DNA from 4 places in the Streptomyces sp. NPDC048185 genome. Region 1 is predicted to be linked to each of the others. Evidence: riboswitches for the same ligand, from Rfam matches in the RefSeq annotation. Region 1 holds a riboswitch; each other region holds the start of a gene.
What was found. A riboswitch is a leader RNA that binds a small molecule or an ion and turns the genes downstream of it on or off. The one in region 1 is predicted to bind cobalamin.
Positions count from the first base shown of each region.

Region 2: it holds a riboswitch for cobalamin, as region 1 does, so the genes downstream of both, ACGF3H_RS32320 (ABC transporter substrate-binding protein) here and ACGF3H_RS14580 (energy-coupling factor ABC transporter permease) in region 1, are expected to answer to the same signal.
Region 3: it holds a riboswitch for cobalamin, as region 1 does, so the genes downstream of both, ACGF3H_RS00335 (cobalamin biosynthesis protein) here and ACGF3H_RS14580 (energy-coupling factor ABC transporter permease) in region 1, are expected to answer to the same signal.
Region 4: it holds a riboswitch for cobalamin, as region 1 does, so the genes downstream of both, ACGF3H_RS27245 (ribonucleoside-diphosphate reductase subunit alpha) here and ACGF3H_RS14580 (energy-coupling factor ABC transporter permease) in region 1, are expected to answer to the same signal.

Region 1 covers NZ_JBIDAN010000004.1:215,551-221,435, forward strand. The annotation lists gene ACGF3H_RS14565 (ATP-binding cassette domain-containing protein) at 1-327, opposite strand, end outside; gene cbiQ (cobalt ECF transporter T component CbiQ) at 324-1,073, opposite strand; gene ACGF3H_RS14575 (energy-coupling factor ABC transporter substrate-binding protein) at 1,074-1,421, opposite strand; gene ACGF3H_RS14580 (energy-coupling factor ABC transporter permease) at 1,418-2,113, opposite strand; cobalamin riboswitch at 2,143-2,328, opposite strand; gene ACGF3H_RS14585 (potassium channel family protein) at 2,462-2,983, opposite strand; gene ACGF3H_RS14590 (chloride channel protein) at 3,052-4,446, opposite strand; gene ACGF3H_RS14595 (FAD-binding and (Fe-S)-binding domain-containing protein) at 5,234-5,885, opposite strand, start outside.
Region 2 covers NZ_JBIDAN010000015.1:29,534-35,418, reverse strand. The annotation lists gene ACGF3H_RS32335 ((2Fe-2S) ferredoxin domain-containing protein) at 1-67, opposite strand, end outside; gene ACGF3H_RS32330 (ABC transporter ATP-binding protein) at 48-869, opposite strand; gene ACGF3H_RS32325 (iron chelate uptake ABC transporter family permease subunit) at 866-1,879, opposite strand; gene ACGF3H_RS32320 (ABC transporter substrate-binding protein) at 1,876-2,946, opposite strand; cobalamin riboswitch at 3,001-3,177, opposite strand; gene ACGF3H_RS32315 (multicopper oxidase family protein) at 3,392-5,017, shown strand; gene ACGF3H_RS32310 (lysyl oxidase family protein) at 5,102-5,885, opposite strand, start outside.
Region 3 covers NZ_JBIDAN010000001.1:61,042-66,926, forward strand. The annotation lists gene ACGF3H_RS00315 (alpha/beta fold hydrolase) at 1-699, opposite strand, end outside; gene ACGF3H_RS00320 (class II aldolase/adducin family protein) at 1,243-1,914, opposite strand; gene ACGF3H_RS00325 (inorganic phosphate transporter) at 2,151-3,398, shown strand; gene ACGF3H_RS00330 (hypothetical protein) at 3,432-3,653, shown strand; cobalamin riboswitch at 3,791-3,941, shown strand; gene ACGF3H_RS00335 (cobalamin biosynthesis protein) at 4,046-5,011, shown strand; gene ACGF3H_RS00340 (cobyric acid synthase) at 5,008-5,885, shown strand, end outside.
Region 4 covers NZ_JBIDAN010000010.1:201,655-207,539, forward strand. The annotation lists gene mctP (monocarboxylate uptake permease MctP) at 1-1,556, shown strand, start outside; gene ACGF3H_RS27240 (GNAT family N-acetyltransferase) at 1,628-2,134, shown strand; cobalamin riboswitch at 2,170-2,326, shown strand; gene ACGF3H_RS27245 (ribonucleoside-diphosphate reductase subunit alpha) at 2,450-4,831, shown strand; gene ACGF3H_RS27250 (ribonucleotide-diphosphate reductase subunit beta) at 4,831-5,844, shown strand.

The sequences.
Region 1 (5,885 bases):
GGACACGTCCTGGGCGACGGACGCGGCGAACAGCTGGTCGTCCGGGTCCTGCACCACCAGCTGCACGGTGGTCCGCAGCCGCGTCAGCCCCGCCCGGTCGTACGTCACCGGCCGCCCGTCGACCGTCAACTGCCCGGCCTGCGGCCGCAGGCCGCCGCTGAGCAGCCGCATCAGCGTCGTCTTGCCGCTGCCGTTGCGCCCCAGCAGCGCCAGCGCGCGCCCCGCGCGCACCTCGAAGTCCAGGCCGCTCAGCACCACCGGCCCCTCCTCGTACCCGAAGGACGCGCCCCGCAGGGCGACCAGGGCGGGTTCGGCGGGCTCGTTCACGACAACGGCCTTTCCAGTACGAAGGTGAGGGCGGCCAGCGCCGCCAGCAGCGCGACGCTCGCCGCCGTGAAGGGCACGGAGACCCGGGCCTCGGGCACCAGGACACGCAGCGTCCCGTCGTAACCGCGCCCCGCCAGCCCGGCCTGCAGCCGCGTCGCCCGGTCGAAGGCCCGCACGAACGCCGTGGCGCCGAGCCCGCCGAGCGAACGCCAGGCGGCGGCCCGGGTGGTGTGCCCCAGCCGCGCGGCCTGCGCCTCGCGGATCCGGCGCACGGAGTCCAGCAGCAGGAAGCTCATCCGGTACGTCACCAGCGCCACGTCCACCACCGGGGCGGGCACCCCGGCCCGCACCAGACGGGGCAGCAGGTCGGACATCGGCGTGGTGAACGCGAACAGCAGCACCCCGAGGGACGCCGCCGACGTGCGCAGCAGCAGCTCCCCGGCGCGCGCCGCACCGCCGTCCGCCGCGCCCACGAAGCCGTCCGGGCCCCCGACCCGCACCAGCAGCGGCAGCGCGCCGGTGACGCAGAACCCCAGCGGCACCCGGTAGGCCCGCCACAGCCGACGCCCGGGCACACCCGCCGGACCGAGCAGCACGGCCAGCGCCGCGACCAGCACCAGCGCCGCGCCCGGCCAGGGCGGCAGGGAGATGGCCAGCACGGTCAGACCCAGCCCGAGCACCGCCTTGTCCACCGGGTGGCGGTGACGCCACCGGCTGCTGTGCGCCGCCGCGTCGATCGGCAGCACTCAGTCCCCTTCGGGCGCGTGCGCGTCCTGCCGGGCGGCCCGGGCCGCCCGCTCCTCGCCCTGCCGCCGTCCCCGGCGCAGACCGAAGTAGTAGGCCAGCACCCCCGCGCCGAGCGCCGCCTGCACGGCGAACAGCGCGGACTCGATCTCGCCGGACGGCGGCTCGTACAGCGGCGAGAACCACGGCTCGTAGTCCGGCTCGATCTCCGTGATCGCCGTCTCCGCCTCGGCGTCGGCACCGGCGAACGGCTCCTCCTTGTGGTCGCCGAGGCCGAGCGCCAGCGGCAGCACCGCCAGCACGGCCACGGCGAGCAGCAGCAGGAGGTTGATCTTCGTGTTGCGCTTCATCGGGCCACCGCCTCCTCGCGCTCGCCGGCGTCCGCGGACAGCACGCCCAGCCGGGTCAGCTCGCCCTTGCTGGACTGCACCAGCAGCCGCATCACGACCACCGTGAGCAGGCCCTCGCTCACCGCGAGCGGGATCTGCGTGACGGCGAAGATGGACCCGAACTTGCCGAGCGCGCCCAGGAATCCGCTGCTCGGGTCGGGGAAGGCCAGCGCGAGCTGCACGCTGGTGACGCAGTAGGTGGACAGGTCGGCGACGAACGCCGCGAAGAACACCGTGACCATCAGCGGTGCCCCGTACCGGCGCAGCAGGCGGTAGGTGCCGTATCCGGCCCACGGGCCGGCGATCGCCATCGAGAAGGCGTTGGCGCCGAGTGTGGTCAGACCGCCGTGGGCGAGCAGCAGGGCCTGGAAGAGCAGGGTGATCGTGCCCAGCACCGCCATGATGGGCGGCCGGAACAGGATGGCGCCCAGACCGGTCCCGGTGGGGTGCGAGCAACTCCCGGTGACGGAGGGCAGTTTCAGGGCCGACAGTACGAACGTGAAGGCTCCGGAGGCCCCGAGCAGCAGCGTGCTCTCGGGATGCTCCCGGACCTCACGGGTGAGTGACCGTACTCCGTGGAGGACGAACGGCGCGGACGCGACGCCCCAGGCGATCGCGTGCGCCGGAGGCAGAAAGCCCTCGGCTATGTGCATGGCTCAGCAGACCCTCTCCAGCACCTCGTGGATGGACGACGCGCCTTGGCCGGTCTCCTGGCTGACGGGTACCACCGCCCGCACTCCGCCTTCCCGGGTCCGCGAGGACCCAGTGGCTGCCCGTGAGGGCTGGAGCCGGACTTCCCGATCACAGTGGCGAGGGCCGCACCGGTACTTCACCGGATTTCCCGTTCACCAAGGCGTGGCGACAGTAGTGCGCCCACGAGGGTGGTGACAAGCGGGCCTCCCCGCGGCCGGCCCCCGCCGGACCCGCGGCCGTGACTGCATTCCGTGCCGGCGCCCCGCCGTACGGCGCCGCACTCCTCGCGCTACGTGGCGAAGATCTCCTCACCCCCGTGGCGGAGGGCGAGGTGGCGGGTCGTCACGGCCGGGCTCGTCGTCGCCGTGCCCGGCCACCCGGGAACGCAGCTGCTGGCCCAGTGCCGTGCCGGCGGCGGTGAGGAAGACGAAGCTGTAGATGATCTGCAGGATCGTCACGATCCGCGCCGTCTGGCCCCGCGGGGTGATGTCCCCGTAGCCGACGGTGGCCAGGGTGACGACGGTGAAGTACAGGGAGTCGACGCGGGTGCGCAGCCCGTCGAACTCACCGGGCTGCTTGGCCAGGACGTAGTAGGTCGCGGCGAAGACGTGCACCGACAGCAGGACCAGCAGGGGGATGACCACACCGGGATGGGTGTCCGTGCGGCCGGTGAGGACGTGGCGGATCTGCCGCAGCAGCAGCGCGGCCACGGCCGTCAGACCCACGGCGAAGAAGACCCAGCTCAGCACCGGGTGGTGGGGGCCCAGCCGGTCGAGGGGCAGCAGGAAGTAGGCCACGACGAGGCCCAGGGCCACACCCACCCTGGCCAGCCAGGGACGCGCCGAACGCAGGGAGGCACCGGGCCCGGCCCGGCGGTCCCGGCCGTCCCGACGGCAGGTCACCGATCCGGCTCCGCCTCGGGTGCCGCCCCCGGCCGCGCCGATGCCTCCGTCTCCGGTGGGCTTCGGCGGATCACCTGGGCGACGACGAACGAGACCACCGACGCGACGACGATCAGCGGCATCTGGTCGTGCGCGTCCCTGCCCACCAGCAGGACCGCGAGCACCGAACTGGCCAGTGGCAGCCCCGTCACCGCGGCCGCCGCGGCGGAGATGCCGAGGGCGAGGGCCGGGGTGACGCCGAAGCCGGGCAGGCCCGAGCAGGCCATCGCCGTCGCCGTGCCCAGCAGCACGGAGGGGAAGATCGGGCCCCCGCGCAGACTGCCCAGGGCGATGCCCCACGCCAGCCCCTTGCACGCGACGAGCGCGACGAGCGCGCCCACGGACCAGGCGTGCGGATGCGCGGCGAGCTGGGCGAGAGCCGCCTGACCGGACAACGCCGCCTCCGCCGGCGAACGGCCGGTGATCAGGGCGTACGCGGCGATGCAGACGCCGACCGCCGTGGCGCACAGGACGGTGCGGACAGCCGTGCGGTGGCTGGTCCAGCCGACGGTGCGGCGGCCGAGCGCGCGGGCCAGCGTGATCAGTACCGCGATCAGCGCCGCCGTCGGGACGCCCCACAGGAAGTCAGCGGCGTCGGGGCCGGTGCTCGGCGGCACCTGCGGCAGCGACAGCGCGCCGATGTCCAGGCCGGTCCACTGTCCGAAGCCCGTGAAGACCAGGGCGCCCGTCGCGCTGGCCAGCAGACACGGCAGCAGCAGGGCGGCCATCCGGGCGCCGGCCAGCCCCGCGCCCTCCATGAGCAGAACGGCCGCCGCCACCGGGCCGCCGAGGATCGTGGAGATCGCGGCGGTCGAGCCGGCCGTCGCCAGGATCGCGCTCGCCTTCGGGTCCGCGCGCGCCCGCCGCACCGCGAGCAGGGCGAGCCCGCTGCCGACGGCCATCAGGGGGGCCTCGGGGCCCAGGACCACACCGAGCGGCAGGGTGGCCAGCGCGGCCAGGACGGCACCCGGCAGCGCCTTCGGCCCGACGGGCGCGCCGCCCAGCCCGTTCACCGGCAGATGCCCTCCGCCGCCCGGCATCCGGGTCACGATCGGCGCCAGGATCAGTCCCGCCAGCACCAGCGCGGGCAGCGGCCACCACCAGGGCGGGTCGCCGTACCCGGCGGCCTCCGGCAGCGACGTCCACACCCAGTGCTGCAGCTCGTGCTGCAGGCTGACGAAGAAGAAGCAGGCCAGCGCGATCGGTACGCCGAGCAGCACGCACAGCAGCAACAGCAGCAGATACCCGGGGCTGAGCAGGGTGTGCCGCAGGGACTGCTCGGCCCGGGCCGGAACGGCGTTCGCCGGTTCGGCCGCCGGGCCCTCGGCCGCCGGGCCCTCGGGCGCCGTCACGGGGCCGTCCGGCGCGATCCCGGGGCGGGCCCGGCGAGCGGCGGCAGGGGCTGAGTCGTCACGGGCCCTCCCATGGTCCGCCCACCTCTCGACGCGGACCGACGGCCCGCCGCGCGTGCATCGTGTGCGCCTCAGTTAACGCGAGGACCACCGCCCCCGCATGCCACGAACCGCCCTCCGGGCGTATGCCGCCCGCCCGGTCCCGCCGCCCACCGCAGACGGGCACACGACCCGGCTCGGAGCCCGCCTCGTCACGGGTGTGTGCGGCGGCCGGGGAGGAGGCCCGGTGGCCCAGCCGAGGCGGGAACGCGTCCCTGCGGGTGTCAGCCCCGTTCGGCGGCACCGCGGCCTCCGGACCGGACGGCGCCGGCGCCGTGGGGCCGTGCGGGGGCCACGTCGGTCCCGGGGCGGTGCTGCCCCGGCGTGGCGGGGCGGCTAAGTGGCGGGCCGCGCCCGATGCCGCTGCGTGCCGGTGGTGACCGGACGGTGCCCGTGCCTGGGTGGCCGGGTGTGCGGGCGGGTCCCGTAGAGGAGGGCGGGTGTCGGCTCAGTGGGCGTCGTGGGCCGCGGCCCGGTGCCGTTGCGTGCCGGTGGTGATCGCACGGGTGCCCGTGCCCGGGTGGCCGGGTGCGCGGGGTGGGTCCCGCAGGGGAACGCGGGTGTCGGCTCAGTGGGCGTCGTGGGCCGCGGCCTGGTGCCGCTGCGTGCCGGTGGTGATCGCACGGGTGCCCGTGCCCGGGTGGCCGGGTGCGCGGGGCGGGTCCCGCAGGGGAACGCAGGTGTCGGCTCAGTGGCGTCGCAGGCCGCGGGACAGTGCGGTCGCCGTGGCTGCCGCGGCCAGGGCGGTGGCCGCGAGGGTCAGGGCCCGCGTCCGGCGGCCGGGGGGCGCGGGGCGGACGCCCGGTGCGGTGCCGTAGGCGCTGCCCGGCGCGTCCGTGTTCCCGGCGGAGCCGGGCAGCGCCGAGGCCAGCAGCTCCGCCAGGTGCACGCCCTCGTGACCGCCGCTGTCGAACTCGTGGATCTGCGTGCGGCAGCTGAACCCGTCGGCGAGCACCACGGTCGCCTCGTCCTCCTCCCGCAGCCGCGGCAGCAGCACCCGCTCCGCGCACGCCTCGCTGACGTCCAGATGCCCGCGCTCGAAGCCGAAGTTGCCGGCCAGCCCGCAGCAGCCGGAGTCCAGCCGCTCGGCGTCCACCCCGGCCCGGCGCAGCAACTCGCGGTCGGCGTCCCAGCCCATGACCGCGTGCTGGTGGCAGTGCACCTGGGCCAGCGCCCTCGCGGACCGCTCGGGCACCTGCGGCGGCTCGTAGCCGGGGGAGTGCTCGGTCAGCAGCTCCGACAGCGTCACCGTCTGTTCCGCCAGCCGGCGCACGTCCTGGTCGCCGGGGAACAGTTCCCCCGCGTCCGCCCGGAACACGGCCGTGCAGCTCGGCTCCAGG
Region 2 (5,885 bases), on a different contig from region 1:
CGCGGCACGGTGCCGGTGCGGTCCAGGCGCGGTCGGTGCCGGCTGCTTCAGGGCGCCGTCGAGGCATCGCTCGTCACACTCCCTTTCGAACGGGATGCGTCCCGGGCGGCCGGGCGCCGGAAGCGGATCACGGGGTGCCCGGCATCGTGGGTGACCTCGGCGTGGACGCCGTAGACGTGCTCGATGAGGGCAGGGGTGAGGACCTCGGCCGGGGTGCCCTCGGTGACCGCGCGGCCGTCGCGCAGGACGAGGACACGGTCGCAGTACATCGCGGCGAGGTTGAGGTCGTGCAGGGCGATCACTGTGGTGACGGGCAGGCTCGCGATCAGTTCCATGAGCTCGAGCTGGTGCTGGATGTCGAGGTGGTTGGTGGGTTCGTCGAGGAGGAGTTCGCGCGGGTCCTGGGCGAGCGCGCGGGCGATCTGGGCGCGTTGGCGTTCGCCGCCGGAGAGGGTGTGCCAGGACTGCCCGGCCCGGTCGGTCAGTCCGGCGCGCTGCAGGGCCTGTGCGACGGCTCGCGCGTCGGCCTTCGTCGGCGGGGTCCAGGGGCGGCGGTGCGGGATGCGGCCGAGGGCGACGACGTCCCGGACGGTCAGTTCGGTCCCGGTCTGGGCGTGCTGCTCGACGGTGGCGATCCGGCGGGCGGTGGCGCGGCGGCCGGCCTCGGTCAGCGGGCGCCCGTCCAGGGTCACGACTCCGCCGGTGGGGGCCAGGATGCCGGCCAGAAGCCTCAACAGGGTCGTCTTTCCGCAGCCGTTGGGGCCGAGCAGGCCGACGGTCTCGCCGGGGCGCAGGGTGAGGGTGACGTCGTCGACGACGACCTTGTCGCCGATGCGGCGTCCGACGCGGTCCGCGTGCAGGCCGGTCATGCTCGCCCCCGTCCGCGGTAGAGGACGGCCACGAACGCCGGGACGCCGATGAGGGACGTCACGACGCCCACCGGGATCTCCTGAGGGTCGAGGACGGTGCGGGCGAGGGTGTCCACCCAGACCAGGAAGACCGCTCCGGTCAGCACCGTGACCGGCAGCAGGCGGGCGTGCCCGGAGCCGGTGAGGGCGCGGGTGGCGTGCGGGAGGACCAGGCCGACGAAGCCGATCGCGCCCGCGCAGCTCACCAGAGCGGCGGTGAGGAGCGCGGTCGAGGTGAGGAGGACCGGGCGGACGCGGGTGACGCGGACCCCGAGCCCGGCGGCTGCCTCGTCGCCGAAGGCGAACGCGTCGAGCGTGCGTGCGTACCCGAGGCAGACGGCCAGGACCACGGCCAGGACGGTGGCGCAGAGCAGTACCTGTCCCCAGTCGGCGCCGGTGAGCGAGCCGAGCAGCCAGAACAGCACGCCTCGGGTGGTCTCGGCGTCCGCGGAGGTGAGGACGACGAACGAGGTGAGCGCGGAGAACAACTGCATGGCCGCCACGCCGGACAGCACGACCCGGTCGCTGGTGCCGCCGAGGATGTGGCTGAGCAGCAGCACCAGGGCGAAGGAGATCAGGGCGCCGAGGAAGGCGCCCGCGGACAGGGACACCGCTCCCCCGCCCACTCCCAGCACGACCACGGCGACCGCTCCCGTGGACGCGCCGGAGGAGACCCCGAGGACGAAGGGGTCGGCGAGCGGGTTGCGCAGCAGCGACTGCATGACCGCCCCGCACACCGCGAGTCCGGCCCCGCACACGGCGGCGAGGAGGGTGCGCGGCATCCGCAGGTTCCACACGATCGAGTCCCGCAGCGGCGCCAGCGTGCTTTCGCCGAGTCCGAGGTGGGCCGCGGCGGCGGCCCACACGTCGCCGGCGGAGATGTCGGCCGGCCCGATCGTCACGGCCGCGGCGATCGACGCGAGCAGCGCCGCCAGGCCACCGCCCGTCTGCAGCAGGGTACGGGCGCTCACTCGGCGAGCCCGAAGTCGCGCAGCCCGGCCGCGACCTTCTCGATCCCCTCGACCGTCCGGATGGACGGGTTCATCGCCTGCCCGCTGAGCAGGACGTACCGCTTCTTCCTCACCGCGGTGAGGTTGCGTGTGGCGGGGTTGCTCTCCAGGAACTCGATCTTCGCCTCGGCGGTCTCGGCGGTCTGCTGCTTGCGGGTCAGGTCGCCGATCACCATGACGTCGGGGTCGCGGTCGGCGACGGTCTCCCAGTTGATCTGGGGCCATTCGTCATGGGTGTCGGCGAAGGCGTTCCGCGCGCCGACCGCGCGGGTGATGGCGCCCGGCGCGCCGCAGCAGCCGGCCAGGTAGGGCGACTGGGAGTTGGCGAACCAGTACATGAGGGAGACGTCCGAGGCGTGCAGTCCCGCGGTCGCTGTGCTCACCCTCCTGCGCAGGTCGGCGACGAGCTCCTCGCCGCGCTCGCGGACGCCGAACGCGCGGGCCAGGTCGCGTATCTCTCCGTGGACGACGTCGAGAGTGAGCGGCTCGCTGCGCGATCCGTCGCCCCCGCTGCCGTTGTCCTTGCCCGCCGAGCAGTCGGACGGGGAGACGTAGGCCGGCACACCCAGCTTCTCGAACCGGTCGCGGGTGGCGACCCCGCCCGTGCCGAGGGTGGAGACGAACGAGGCGGTGACGAAGTCGGGTTCGGCGTCCAGGACCTTCTCGAAGGACGGGTTGTCGTCGGCGAGCCGGGGCACGGTCGCGTTCGCCTTCTCCAGGCCCTTCATGACCGGGTCGGTCCAGGTGGCCGTTCCGGCCATGCGGTCGGCGAGGCCGAGCGCGAGCAGGATCTCGGTGGTGCCCTGGTCGAGGGAGACGGCGCGCTTCGGGGCCGACGTCAGGGTGACCTCGTGACCGCAGTTGTCCAGGGTGACGGGGAAGCCGGCGCCGGGGGTCTGGTGCGACTTCGCGTCGCCCTCGCCGGAGGAACCGCAGGCGGTGAGCAGCAGGGCGGACGAGAGGAGAAGCGCCGGAGCACGGAGAACGGCCGGAGCGCGGAGCAGGAGGGAGGTGCGGAGCACGGGCATGCCTTCGGGGTCGGGGCTCGTACGCGGAGCCTGGCCTGCGGACGTCCCTCCGCGCCGGGGTGCGGAGGTGCCAGCAGGTCTTCGGACTCGGGTTCGTCCGGTCGGGGCGCCTTCCCGGTCTCCCAGTGGCTTCGTGCCCCGCCCGTCCCCCTCACCGCTGCGCGTCAGTTCCGGATTCGCACCGGATTCCCTGGCCTCGGATGTGGCTCGACTGGCCCTGAGAGGCTACCAAGGCCCCGTGGCTGCCCGGCGGGCGGCCGGCACCGGAAACAGCCGACGGCCCGCGCCCGGCCCCGGCGGCCGGCCGAGCGCGGCGCGCCGACCCGCGGAGGAGGCGGGCACGTCGTCCGTGGCCCTCCGCCTGACGGTGGAATCCACCACCGCCGGATCAGGCATTCGGCCGCATCGACGGGCTGTTCGATCATCCGGCGTGTCTCATTCAGACATGTTCACACCTTCTCGGCGTACCCTGCTCCGCGCCCCGTTCGCCGCTGCCGGTGCGGGTGTCCTGGCAGCCTGCACGGGCTCCGGCTCCGGACCGAGCCCCGGTCCTCGGGGAGCGGCCGTCGGGACGGCCTTCGTTCCGGCCGGGCCCCCGGGTTACGTCAATCCCTCCGACCCGGAAGTCCTCGCGGCCGAGCGGAGACGCGGGGCCGGTCCGGTGCGCACGTACCGGCTCACCGCCGCCGAGACGACCCTGGACCTCGGCGGTCGGTCGGTGCCGAGCTGGGCGTACGACGAGGCGCTGCCGGGCCCCCTGGTCCGTGTCACCGCCGGCGACGTGCTCGACATGACGCTCGCCAACCGGCTGCCGGCCGGCACCACCCTGCACTGCCACGGGGTGCGGCTGCGCTGCGACATGGACGGCGTTCCGGATCTCACCCAGGCGCCGATCCGTCCCGGGTCCGATTTCCGCTACCGCTTCACCGCCGGACAGCCGGGAACGTATCTCCTCCACTCCCACGTCGGCGTGCAGGCCGACCGGGCCCTGTACGCGCCGCTCGTCGTCGACGACCCGCGCGAACCGCTGTCCTACGACAAGGAGTGGATCGTCGTCCTGGACGACTGGGTCGACGGCGTTGAGGGTTCCACCCCCGAGGAGGTCCTGGACCAGCTCAGGCCCGGTGCCGCGGCGGACGGGGGGCACATGGCCATGGGGCCGGGCCGCGGCGGGAGCCCCGCCCGGCCGGCGACGGCGCTGCCCTCGCCGGCCGTAAGACCGGCGGGTCCCTCCCGGGTGCTGCGCACGTCCTACAGCCGCATGCTGCACGGCGGGGGCGGCAGCGTCGCCCACCCGTACCACCTGGTCAACGGGCGCCTGCCCGGTCGTCCCGAGGTGTTCCGGTGCCGTCCCGGCGACCGCGTCCGGCTGCGCATCATCAACGCCGGTGCCGAGACGGCGTTCCGGGTCGCGCTGGGCGGCCACGAGATGACGGTCACCCACACCGACGGCTATCCGGTGAAGCACACGCGCACCGATGCCCTGCTCGTCGGTATGGCGGAGCGGTACGACGTCCTGATCACCGCCCGCGACGGCGTCTTCCCCCTGGTCGCGCTCCCCGAGGGGAAGGAGGGAAGCGCCCTCGCCGTCCTGCGCACCGGCAAGGGGAACAGAAATCTCCCGCCCGCGGACGTCCGCCCGGACGAGCTCGACGGCAGGACCGTCCCCGCGCGCCGTCTCGTCCCCGACGACTCCGTGGCCCTGGACGATCGCGAACCCGACCGCGAGATGCGCATCCGGATCACCGGCGGCATGGAGAGGTACGACTGGGGCTTCGACCACGAGGCCTACTCCGTGGAGCAGCGCCGCGCGGTGCGCGCCGGGGAACGGGTACGGCTCACCCTCGTCAACGCCACGGACATGTGGCATCCGATGCACCTGCACGGGCACACCTTCGCCATCGCCGGACTGGACGGGCTGGGCGCGCGCAAGGACACCGCGGTGGTCCTCCCGCACCGCAAGCTGGTGCTCGACTTCGACGCCGACAACCCGGGGCTGTGGATGCTGCACTGCCACAACCAGTACCACTCGGAGAGCGGGATGATGACGGTCCTGGGGTACCGCCGGTAGGGCGCGTCCGGTGTCTCGGGCCGGCGGCCGCCGAGAGCGGCCGCCGGCCCTGTGCACCGTGTCGGTGCTCCGTCTGGCGTCCGGTCAGTTCGCGTTCACCAGGTCGTGCGCCGGCACGGTCACCGTCCGCTTGCCCGGCTTGCCGCCCAGCACGATCTTGCGCAGTGCGCTGTTGTTGTCGAGGCTGGTCTCCTTCAGTCGCTTCTCCGGGTTGGCCAGCACCTGGATGTAGTAGATGCCGTTGGGCACCTGGGTGATGTCGAAGGACTGGCCCGGCAGGTCCTGGGTGTACGTGTCCCCGGAGCCGACGTCCAGCACCTCACGGACGGAGATCGAGTTCTCCTGGCCGCAGGCGGTCGACAGGTCGGTGTTGTACGGGTGCCAGTTGGCGTTCTTCACCGTGTAGTCGATCGCGTCGGTGTTGGCCAGGCAGAAGGCCTCCTTGCCGCTGCGCACGGCTTCCTTCTTGTCGGCCTTCAGCAGCCGGTAGCTGGCGAAGTCGGTGAAGTGCCAGTGCACATGGCCCGGGCGCGGGTCCCATTCCATGGTGCCGGTCGGGGTGTAGCCGACCTGCTTGCCCTTGGCGTCGTAGAAGTACTGGTAGGCGTCCATCTTGGCCTTGCCGGGCGAACGGAAGCCGTCCACCACCAGCTGCGCCGGGCCGGCGTTCCACACGTTCGCGCTGAAGGCCAGGTAGTCCTTGCCGGGGACGTCCTCCTCACCGTCGCTGATGACGATCCCGTAGGCCGGCAGCGAGCGCAGGTCGGGCTTGGGGACGTCCGGGACGGAGGCCTCGCCGGCGGGGCGCTTCGACAGCGGCTTCAGCGCGGGCGCCCTGCGCGAGCCGTCGGTCTGCCCGGCCGTGTCG
Region 3 (5,885 bases), on a different contig from region 1:
GAGCAGGACGATCTTGCGGGCGCCGTGGTCGAGGGCGTAGTGGACGGCGGCGTCCAGGTCGTGCCACTCGGTCTCGCCGAAGTGGTGCAGGCCGTCGGGCGAGGGCGGGGCGCCGGCGTCGCCGCGGCAGGAGACGGCCAGCACCGGGACGTGCCGGCCGTGCAGGGGTGCCATGAGGTTCAGGGCGTGTTCCCGGGTGGTGCCCAGGCCGTGCACGGCGATGACCCAGGTGGGGCGGGCGCCGGGCACGAACCACGCCGGGAGCGGGCCGAGTTCGCCGGGGACGTCGACCTCGGTGTGGTCCAGGCCGAGGGCGGTGCCGGGAGTGCCGACGTACAGGTTGGGGGTGAGCCAGACCCGGTCACCGGTGTCGAAGGTGCCGTGCGTGACGCTTTCCAGGCGGCGCACGACGGTGTCGGCGCCGTGCTGCGCGTTGCTCAGGACGGGGCCGACGACCGCGTGGGCCGCGTCGCCCGCCAGGCCGTAGCGGCCGGGGCGCAGCGCGGCGAGGTCCCGGGTGAGGGTGATCTGCCCGGCGGCGGTCCCGTGCACGGTGAGCCGGGGTTCGGTGGGCAGGGGCCGGCCGGGGGGCGCCTTGAGCGCGGCGTCGCTGGCCAGCCGGCCGGCGGCGACGCTCGCTGCGCCGGCCGCCGCCAGGGCTGCGGTGACTGCGGCGGCCGTTGCTGTGACAGTGCGCATGGGGCCAGTCTCCCGGTGGAGTCCGTGGGCGGCCAGCGGGCGGACGACACGGAGTGACGACGCCCGGCCGGACCGGACCATGGACCGGCTCGACTGCCGGTACCCCCGAAGCCGCCCCGTAACCCCCGGGCTCCGTGCCGCGGCCGGTGCCGGCGACGACCGGCCGCCGCCGTGGCTCCCCCCCCACCACCACCACGCACGTGCCACGGCACGGCACCGCCGACCGCCGGTCCGGTGCGGCACCCACCGCCGCGCCGCCGAGCGGCGGACGTCTCCCGGCCCGGCGACGGACGCCCCGCACCACGCCCCTGCACGCGCGCCCGCCCGCCGGACCGGCGCGACGGACGGCGCGCGTCCGGGCTGCCCACAGCCGCCGAGCACCGGCACCCGGGCCCGGCACCGTGGAGCGCGGGCCGCTCGCCCGGCGGCCAGGGGGCGCCTCCGCATGCGCCCCCACGGTCCCCCGCACCGGTCGGCCGCCGGGCTGCCCAGCGGGTGCCCGTCACTCGGTGTGACGAGGGACAGCCCTCCGGCAGGGGTCCGTCAGGTCGGCTGGCCGTAGCCGCGCAGGCGTTCCGTCACCTCGTCCAGCTGGGCCGTGGTCAGCAGGGACGGCGTGCGGCCCGGGACCGAGGAGGCCGTCAGCCACAGGCGGCACATCCACTCCAGCTGGGCGGTGCGGTCGTAGGCCTGGTCGAGCGTGTCGCCGTAGGTGATCGTGCCGTGGTTGCGCAGGAGGCAGCCGCTGCGGTCGGCGAGGGCGGCCAGCATGGCGCGGGCGAGTTCGTCGGTGCCGTAGGTCGCGTAGGGCGCGACCCGGACCGGGCCGCCGAGCGCGGCGGCCATGTAGTGGACGAGCGGCAGCTCGGGGACGAGCAGGGAGACCGCCGTCGCGTGCACGGCGTGGGTGTGGACGACGGCGCGGGCGTCGGTGGTGCGGTACACGGCGAGGTGCATGGGCAGCTCGCTGGTCGGGACCAGCGTGCCGAGCACCTGCCGGCCGCCGAGGTCGACGCCCGTCACGTCGCCGGGGGCCAGACGGTCGTAGGGCACACCCGAAGGGGTGATCAGCACCGTGTCGCCGACCCGTACCGAGACGTTGCCGGACGTGCCGACGACCAGCCCGTCGGTCACCGTCCGCCGGGCCGTCGCGACGAGCGCCTCCCAGGCCTCGGACTCCTCCCCGGACACCTGCCCGACCCGCGATTCCGTCACAGTCCAAGCCTCCCGTCGGGCGTCCCGGACGCCCCTCACCGCGCCGCGGTCCGGCGCCCCGCGGCGATCCTGCCAGGCACGTCTCCGGAGAGCGCCGGCGCGGGCACGCAGCGCAGGCGTTCACGGAGGTCACGACCCCGTTTCCGGTCACCATGACGCCCGGTCCAGTTCATCTCCCGTTCACTCTGGTTACCTACGTTCGACGCGCCAATGACCTCGAACGATTGCCTGGGTAAATGGAAAGCTTCTCGCTGATCCTCGCGATTGTGGTGGTAACCGCTCTCGCGTTCGATTTCACGAACGGTTTCCACGACACCGCGAACGCGATGGCAACGACCATTTCGACCGGTGCACTCAAACCCAAGGTCGCGGTGGCCATGTCCGCCGTGCTGAACCTTGTGGGCGCCTTCCTCTCGGTGGAGGTCGCCAACACGATCTCCAAGGGTCTCGTCGACGAGACCGGCATCCGTCCCGAGGTCATCTTCGCCGCGTTGGTCGGCGCGATCCTCTGGAACCTGCTGACCTGGCTGGTCGGGCTTCCGTCCAGCTCCTCGCACGCCCTGATGGGCGGCCTGATCGGCGCCGCCGTCGCCTCGGCGGGCATCGGCGCCGTCCACGGCGACGTGCTCGTCACCAAGGTGCTCCTGCCGGCCGTCGCCGCCCCGATCGTCGCGGGTGTCGCGGCGATGCTCGCCTCCCGGCTGACGTACTCGCTCGGCCGCAAGGCCGACGGCAAGGCCGCGGAGAAGGGCTACCGCGCCGGGCAGATCGCCTCGGCCGGCCTGGTCTCGCTCGCCCACGGCACCAACGACGCCCAGAAGACGATGGGCATCATCACCCTCGCCCTGATCGCCGGCGGCGCCCTCGCCCCCGGCTCGAACCCGCCCGTGTGGGTCATCCTGTCCGCGGGCATGGCCATCGCGCTCGGCACCTACCTCGGCGGCTGGCGCATCATCCGCACCATGGGCAAGGGCCTCACCGACCTCCAGCCGCAGCAGGGCTTCGCCGCCCAGACCAGCGCCGCGACGGTCATCCTGGCCTCCTCGCACCTCGGCTTCTCCCTCTCCACCACCCACTCGGTCTCCGGCGCGGTCATGGGCGCGGGCCTCGGCCGCAAGGGCGGTGTGGTCCGCTGGTCCACGGCCACCCGCATGTTCGTCGCCTGGGGCCTGACCCTGCCGGCCGCGGCCCTGGTCGCCGCCCTCGCCGAGTGGATCTGCGGCTTCGGGGACTGGGGCACGGCGCTCGTCGCGGTCTTCCTGCTCGCCTCCAGCTTCGCGATCTGGCGGATCTCCCGGCGCGAGGTCGTCGACCACACCAACGTCAACGGCGGCGGCGAGCCCGAGCCGGCCGGCGTGGTGACCACGGCGATCGCCGCCGTGACCCCGCCCCCCGCGGGCGTGAGCGAGGAGCTCACCGCCACCGTCGCGGCCCCGGCCGCCGTCGCCGACACCAAGACCCCGTCGGCCGCCACCACCGTCTGAGCCCGCGTCCGGGTACGAAGGAAGAGAACCGCCATGACAATCGACTGGGCAGCCCTCGGCTCCGTCTTCGGCGTCAGCCTCGTGGCCACCGTGGCCCTGGTGGCCCTGTTCACCCTCGGCGTCGTCGGCCTCTCCCGCCAGGAGCGGGCCGCCGCCCAGGGCGGTTCCGCGGTGCTCGCGGTGACCGGTGCCTACGCCTGCTTCGCGGCCTGTGCGGCGGCGGTGGCGTACGGCATCTACCTGATCGTCGCCTGACCGCCGGGCGCACATCGTGCGCGGGGCGCGGGACGGACTCCACCGTCCCGCGCCCCGCGCTTTTTCCGTGCCGGCGCACACCGCCCGTGTGTGGGCCTCCGCACACTCCCCCGCTGCAGGTCAACAGCAAGTTGACGGGTGTTCGCGGGCCGTGGTGGACTTCCGGAGCCATTACGGCGGCAGGAGAGGAAGCCGGTGCGAGTCCGGCGCGGTCCCGCCACTGTCACCGGGGCAGTACGCGAGTACGGTCCCGGGAGCCAGGAACTCTCACCGCCGATTTCGTCGAACCAGGGCGTGGACACCCTGAGTGAGGACATATCGCCATGCGCGGCTGCCGTTCCAGGCTCACCCGAGACGCACTTCCGCCGTCCCTCCGCACGGCAGGCTGAGCCGTGCGCGCCGAACGCGTCTTCGCGTACGGCGCCGCCGCCGGTCTTCTCGGCGACCTCCTCCTCGGCGATCCGCGCCGCGGGCACCCGGTCGCCGCGTTCGGCCGTGCCGCGGGCGCCGTGGAACGGGTGCTGTGGCGTGACCACCGGGGCTGGGGCGCGCTGCACACCGCCGTCTGCGCCGGTGGCGCCGTCGTCCTGGGGAGCGCCGCCGTGCGCGCCGTCCGCCCCTCCCCCGCCGCCTCCCTCGCGCTGACCGGCGCCGCCACGTGGGCCGTCGTGGGCGGGACCTCGCTGGCCCGGGAGGCCCGCGCCGTCGGGCGGGCGCTGGAGGCCGGGGACGTCGAGGCGGCCCGGGCCCGGCTGCCGCACCTGTGCGGGCGGGATCCGCAGGCGCTGGACGCCGACGGGATCGCGCGGGCCGTCGTGGAGTCCGTCGCCGAGAACACCTCCGACGCGGTCGTGGGCGCCCTGGTGTGGGGCGCCGTGGCCGGAGTGCCGGGGCTGCTCGGTTTCCGGGCCGTGAACACGCTGGACGCCATGGTCGGCCACAAGTCCGCCAGGTACCGCCGCTACGGCTGGGCCTCGGCCCGGCTCGACGACCTCGCCGGGTGGCCGGGCGCCCGGCTGACCGCCGTCCTGACCACCGTGGCCGGCGGCGATCCCCGGGGTGCCGTACGGGCCTGGCGTGCCGACGCCGCGCAGCACCCGAGCCCCAACGCCGGGCCCGTGGAGGCGTCCTTCGCGGGCGCCCTGGGCGTGCGGCTCGGCGGGACGCTCTCCTACGGCGGCCGGGTCGAACACCGGCCGGTGCTCAACGGGGCGGCGGGACGCGCCGTCCGGGCCGGGTCCGGCGACATCGAGCGGGCGGTGCGGCTGTCGAGCCGCGTGGGCTGGCTGGCGCTGGGCGTGTGCGCGGGCGCGCGGCTGCTCGTCCGCGGGGTCAGCAGGAAGGGACGTACGTCATGAACGGTGGCCTCCTCGTCGCCGGCACCACCTCCGACGCCGGCAAGAGCGTCGTCACCGCCGGGATCTGCCGCTGGCTGGTGCGCCGGGGCGTCAAGGTGGCGCCCTTCAAGGCGCAGAACATGTCGCTGAACTCCTTCGTCACCCGCGAGGGCGCCGAGATCGGGCGGGCCCAGGCCATGCAGGCGCAGGCGTGCCGCGTCGAGCCGACCGCGCTGATGAACCCGGTGCTGCTGAAGCCGGGCGGCGAGCAGAGCAGCCAGGTCGTGCTGCTCGGCAAGCCGGTCGGGGAGATGAGCGCCCGCGGTTACCACGGCGGGCGGCAGCGGCAGCTGCTCGGCACGGTCCTCGACTGCCTGGCCGAGCTGCGGGGCACGTACGACGCGGTGATCTGCGAGGGGGCGGGCAGTCCGGCCGAGATCAACCTGCGCCGGACGGACATCGTGAACATGGGGATCGCCCGGGGCGCCGGGCTCCCCGTCCTCGTCGTCGGCGACATCGACCGCGGGGGCGTCTTCGCGTCCTTCTTCGGCACGGTGGCCCTGCTGTCGCCCGAGGACCAGGCGCTGGTCGCCGGGTTCCTCGTGAACAAGTTCCGGGGCGACGTGTCGCTGCTGGAGCCCGGCGTCGACATGCTCCGGGACCTCACCGGGCGGCGGACGTACGGCGTGCTGCCCTTCCGGCACGGGCTCGGCATCGACGAGGAGGACGGGCTGCGGGTGTCCCTGCGCGGGACGGTGCGGGAGTCGGTCGTCGCGCCGCCGGTCGGCGAGGACGTGCTGCGGGTCGCCGTCTGCGCGGTCCCGCTGATGTCCAACTTCACGGACGTGGACGCGCTGGCCGCCGAACCCGGTGTCGTGGTGCGGTTCGTGGACCG
Region 4 (5,885 bases), on a different contig from region 1:
TCATGGCCGCCCGCTGGCGCCGGGCCGAGAACGAGCACAGCCTGGACGAATGGGGCCTCGGCGGCCGCTCGTTCGGCACCTGGGTCACCTGGTTCCTGCTGGGCGGCGACCTCTACACGGCGTACACCTTCGTGGCCGTCCCGGCGGCGATCTACGCGGCGGGCGCGTCCGGCTTCTTCGCGGTGCCGTACACGATCCTCGTCTACCCGCTCATCTTCACGTTCCTGCCCCGCCTGTGGTCGGTCTCCCACAAGCACGGCTACGTGACGACCTCGGACTTCGTGCGCGGCCGGTTCGGCTCCAAGGGCCTGTCGCTCGCGGTCGCCGTCACCGGCATCCTCGCCACGATGCCGTACATCGCGCTCCAGCTGGTCGGCATCCAGGCCGTCCTGGACGTGATGGGCGTCGGCGGCGGTGAGGACACCAACTGGTTCGTCAAGGACCTGCCGCTGCTGATCGCCTTCGGTGTGCTGGCCGCGTACACCTACTCGTCGGGTCTGCGCGCCCCCGCGCTGATCGCGTTCGTGAAGGACACGCTGATCTACATCGTGATCGCGGTGGCGATCATCTACATCCCGATCAAGCTGGGCGGCTTCGACGACATCTTCGCCAAGGCGGGCGAGGCGTTCGGCCAGACCAACGAGGCGACCGGGAAGCCGCGCGGCGCGGTGGTGCCGGGCGAGGCGAGCCAGTGGACCTACGCCACGCTGGCACTCGGCTCGGCGCTCGCGCTGTTCATGTACCCGCACTCGATCACCGCGACGCTGTCCTCCCGCAGCCGTGAGGTGATCCGCCGCAACACCACGATCCTGCCGCTGTACTCCCTGATGCTCGGCCTGCTCGCGCTGCTGGGCTTCATGGCGATCGCGGCGGGGGTCAAGGTGAGCAACGGTCAGCTGGCGATCCCGCAGCTGTTCGAGGACATGTTCCCGGACTGGTTCGCGGGCGTGGCCTTCGCGGCCATCGGCATCGGCGCCCTGGTCCCGGCGGCGATCATGTCGATCGCGGCCGCGAACCTGTTCACGCGCAACATCTACAAGGACTTCATCAAGCCGGACGCCACCCCGGAGCAGGAGACCAAGGTCTCCAAGCTGGTGTCGCTGCTGGTGAAGGTGGGCGCGCTGATCTTCGTCCTCGGCATGGACAAGACGGTCGCGATCAACTTCCAGCTGCTGGGCGGCATCTGGATCCTGCAGACCTTCCCGGCCCTGGTGGGCGGCCTGTTCACCCGCTGGTTCCACCGCTGGGCCCTGCTCGCCGGCTGGGCGGTCGGCATGGTCTACGGCACGGCCGCCGCGTACGGGGTCGCCTCGCCGACGCAGGCGCACTTCGGCGGCTCCTCGAAGGAGATCCCGGGCATCGGGGAGATCGGTTACATCGGTCTCACCGCGTTCGTGCTGAACGTCCTGGTCACCGTGGTCCTGACCTTCGTCCTGAAGGCCGTCAAGGCGCCCGACGGCGTCGACGAGACCCAGCCGGGCGACTACACGGCGGACGCGGGCGACCCCGGCGTCCAGACGGAGCTGCCCCCGGCCACCGCGGGCACCTCGCACTGACCCCCCGCGGGCGACGGGCCGTCGGAGAAATCCGGCGGCCCGTCGTCGTGCCCGTCGGGCACACTCGGCCCATGGACTTCGCGATCCGGCCGGCGTCACCCGACGAGTACGGGGCCCTCGGCGACATCACCGCCCACGCCTATCTCCACGACGGCTTCCTCGACCTCGGTGAGAGCGACCCCTACCTCGGCGCACTGCGGAACGCGGCCGAGCGGGCCGCCGCCGCGGAGCTCCTGGTCGCCACGGCGGACGGCCGCGTCCTCGGCGGCGTGACCTTCGTGCCGTCCGGGGGCCCCATGGCCGACATCGCCCGGCCCGGCGAGGCCGAGATACGCATGCTCGCCGTCGCCCACGACGCGCGGGGACGCGGCGTCGGCGAGGCCCTCGTACGGTCCTGTGTCGACCGCGCGCGGGCGGTCGAGGGCTGCGCACGCGTCGTGCTGTCGACCCAGCGGACCATGCGCACCGCCCACCGGCTCTACGAACGCCTGGGTTTCACCCGCACGCCCGGCCGCGACTGGAACCCGCTGCCGGAGCTCGACGACATCACTCTGCTCACCTATCAACTGACGCTCTGACACCGGCACGGCACAACATCTGGGGGTGCTGGCGAGACCCGGCACAAGATGTATGCTCGTGCTCGCTGTCGCCGCAGGGGAATCCGGTGAGAATCCGGAACTGTCCCGCAACGGTGTACTTGTGCGTGTTCGCGTATCCGCGTGAGCGCACGGGCTTCAGTCCGAGGACCTGCCGACAGTGCGCCCGGCCGTCCCGGTCCGGGTGCCACGACGTCCGGGCCTCGCGGAATGGGCCGGTGGACGCGACGCCGCGTGCGCTCGTGAGCTGCCCCCTGCCCTCCGCCTGGCCCCGTGCCGAGCGAGGGAGTGCCCCACGTGACCATCGCGCCAGCCGACCCGGTCTCCACGTCCGCTGCGACGGCTTCTGCGACCCCCGTGGCCGAGGCGGCCGACGGGCCCGGTGCCGCCCTGCTGCGGACCCTGACCGACCTCACCGCGGACCTCCGGGGCGCCGACCCCGGGCGGGTCGCCGCCGCCGCGCTGCGCGGCCGGTCCGCGCGGGCCGACGAGGCGGAGCTGCGGGAGCTGGCCACGGAGGCCGCGGCCGGCCTGATCTCGGAGGACCCGGTCTACTCCCGGCTGGCCGCCCGGCTGCTGACCATCGGCATCCGCGCCGAGGCCGCCTCCCAGGGCGTCACCTCCTTCACCGAGTCCGTCGCCACCGGCCACCGCGAGGGCCTGATCGCCGACCGCACCGCCGCGTTCGTCCGGCTGCACGCGGCCCGCCTGGACGCGCTGACCGACCCGGCCGCCGACGACCGCTTCGGCTACTTCGGGCTGCGCACGCTGTACAGCCGTTACCTCCTCCGCCACCCGCACACCCGCAAGGTCGTCGAGACGCCCCAGCACTTCCTGCTGCGCGTGGCCGCCGGGCTCGCCGAGGACGACACGAGCAGGTCGGTGGACGAAGTCGCCGCGCTCTACGGGCTGATGAGCCGCCTGGACTACCTGCCCTCCTCCCCCACGCTCTTCAACTCCGGCACCCGGCACGCCCAGATGTCGTCCTGCTACCTCCTCGACTCCCCCAAGGACGAGCTGGACTCCCTCTACGACCGCCTCCACCAGGTCGCCCGCCTCTCCAAGCACGCCGGCGGCATCGGCATCGCCTACTCCCGCGTCCGCGCCCGGGGTTCGCTGATCCGCGGCACCAACGGGCACTCCAACGGCATCGTCCCGTTCCTGAAGACGCTGGACGCCTCGGTCGCCGCGGTGAACCAGGGCGGCCGGCGCAAGGGCGCGGCGGCGGTCTACCTGGAGACCTGGCACGCCGACATCGAGGAGTTCCTGGAGCTGCGGGACAACACGGGCGAGGACGCCCGCCGCACGCACAACCTGAACCTCGCGCACTGGGTGCCGGACGAGTTCATGCGCCGGGTGGACGCGGACGGGCCCTGGTCGCTGTTCTCGCCCTCGGACGTGCCGGAGCTGGTCGACCTGTGGGGCGCGGAGTTCGACGCGGCCTACCGGGCGGCCGAGGCGAAGGGACTGGCCAGGAAGACCCTCCCGGCGCGTGAGCTGTACGGCCGCATGATGCGCACCCTCGCGCAGACCGGCAACGGCTGGATGACCTTCAAGGACGCCGCCAACCGCACCGCCAACCAGACCGCCGAGCCGGGCCACACCGTCCACTCCTCCAACCTCTGCACGGAGATCCTTGAGGTCACGGACGACGGGGAGACGGCGGTCTGCAACCTCGGCTCGGTCAACCTGGGCGCCTTCGTGACCGGGGGCGACATCGACTGGGAGCGGCTGGACGCCACCGTCCGCACCGCCGTGACCTTCCTGGACCGGGTCGTCGACATCAACTTCTACCCGACCGAGCAGGCGGGCCGCTCCAACGCCCGCTGGCGCCCGGTCGGCCTCGGCGCGATGGGCCTGCAGGACGTCTTCTTCCAGCTGCGCCTGCCCTTCGGCTCCCCCGAGGCCAAGGCTCTGTCCACCCGGATCGCCGAGCGCATCATGCTCGCCGCGTACGAGACGTCCGCCGACCTCGCCGAGCGCAACGGCCCGCTGCCGGCCTGGGAGAAGACGCGTACCGCCCGTGGTGTGCTGCACCCCGACCACTACGACGTCGAGCACACCTGGCCCGAGCGCTGGGCGGCGCTGCGGACGCGCATCGCGACGACCGGGCTGCGCAACTCGCTGCTCCTCGCGATCGCGCCGACCGCGACCATCGCCTCCATCGTGGGCGCCTACGAGTGCATCGAGCCGCAGGTGTCGAACCTGTTCAAGCGCGAGACGCTGTCCGGAGAGTTCCTCCAGGTCAACTCCTACCTGGTCGACGACCTGAAGCGGCTCGGCGTGTGGGACGCCCGCACCCGGGAGGCGCTGCGCGAGGCCAACGGCTCGGTGCAGGACTTCGCCTGGATCCCCGAGGACGTGCGCGCGCTGTACCGCACCGCCTGGGAGATCCCGCAGCGCGCCCTGATCGACATGGCCGCCGCCCGCACCCCGTACCTCGACCAGGCCCAGTCGCTGAACCTGTTCCTGGAGACGCCGACCATCGGGAAGCTCTCCTCGATGTACGCGTACGCCTGGAAGCAGGGCCTGAAGACCACGTACTACCTGCGCTCCCGCCCGGCGACCCGCATCGCCCGCGCCGCCGGCCGCGCCGCCGTCCCCGTGCAGGCCGCCCCGGACCCCGAAGCGGTCGCCTGCTCCCTGGAAAACCCCGAGTCCTGCGAGGCCTGCCAGTGATGAACGACACCACCAAGAACCTGCTCGACCCGGGCTTCGAGCTGACCCTGCGCCCCATGCGCTACCCGGACTTCTACGAGCGCTACCGGGACGCCATCAAGAACACCTGGCACGTCGAGGAGGTCGACCTCCACTCGGACGTCGCCGACCTCGCCAAGCTCAGTCCCGAGGAGCAGCACCTCATCGGACGGCTCGTGGCCTTCTTCGCGACGGGCGACTCGATCGTCGCGAACAACCTGGTGCTGACCCTCTACAAGCACATCAACTCCCCCGAGGCGCGGCTGTACCTGAGCCGGCAGCTGTTCGAGGAGGCCGTCCACGTCCAGTTCTACCTGACGCTGCTGGACACCTACCTGCCCGACCCGGAGGACCGCGCCGCCGCCTTCGCGGCCGTCGAGAACATCCCCTCCATCCGGGAGAAGGCCGAGTTCTGCTTCCGGTGGATGGACTCGGTCGAGTCGATCGACCGCCTGGAGAGCAAGGCCGACCGGCGCCGTTTCCTACTGAACCTCATCTGCTTCGCCGCGTGCATCGAGGGCCTGTTCTTCTACGGCGCCTTCGCCTACGTGTACTGGTTCCGCAGCCGGGGTCTGCTGCACGGCCTGGCCACCGGCACCAACTGGGTGTTCCGCGACGAGACGATGCACATGTCGTTCGCCTTCGACGTGGTCGACACCGTCCGCAAGGAGGAGCCGGACCTCTTCGACGACCGGCTCCGGGAGCAGGTCACCGACATGCTGAGGGAGGCCGTCGAGGCCGAGCTGCAGTTCGCGCGCGACCTGTGCGGTGACGGCCTCCCGGGCATGAACACCGACTCGATGCGGCAGTACCTGGAGTGCGTGGCCGATCAGCGTCTGACCCGCCTCGGCTTCGCCCCGGTGTACGGCTCCGAGAACCCCTTCTCCTTCATGGAGCTCCAGGGCGTTCAGGAACTGACCAACTTCTTCGAGCGGCGTCCGTCGGCGTACCAGGTGGCGGTGGAAGGGACCGTCGACCTGGACGAGGACTTCTGAGCCTCCCTCCGCGTGGGCGTGACGGCCTTCCGCTCCTCCCG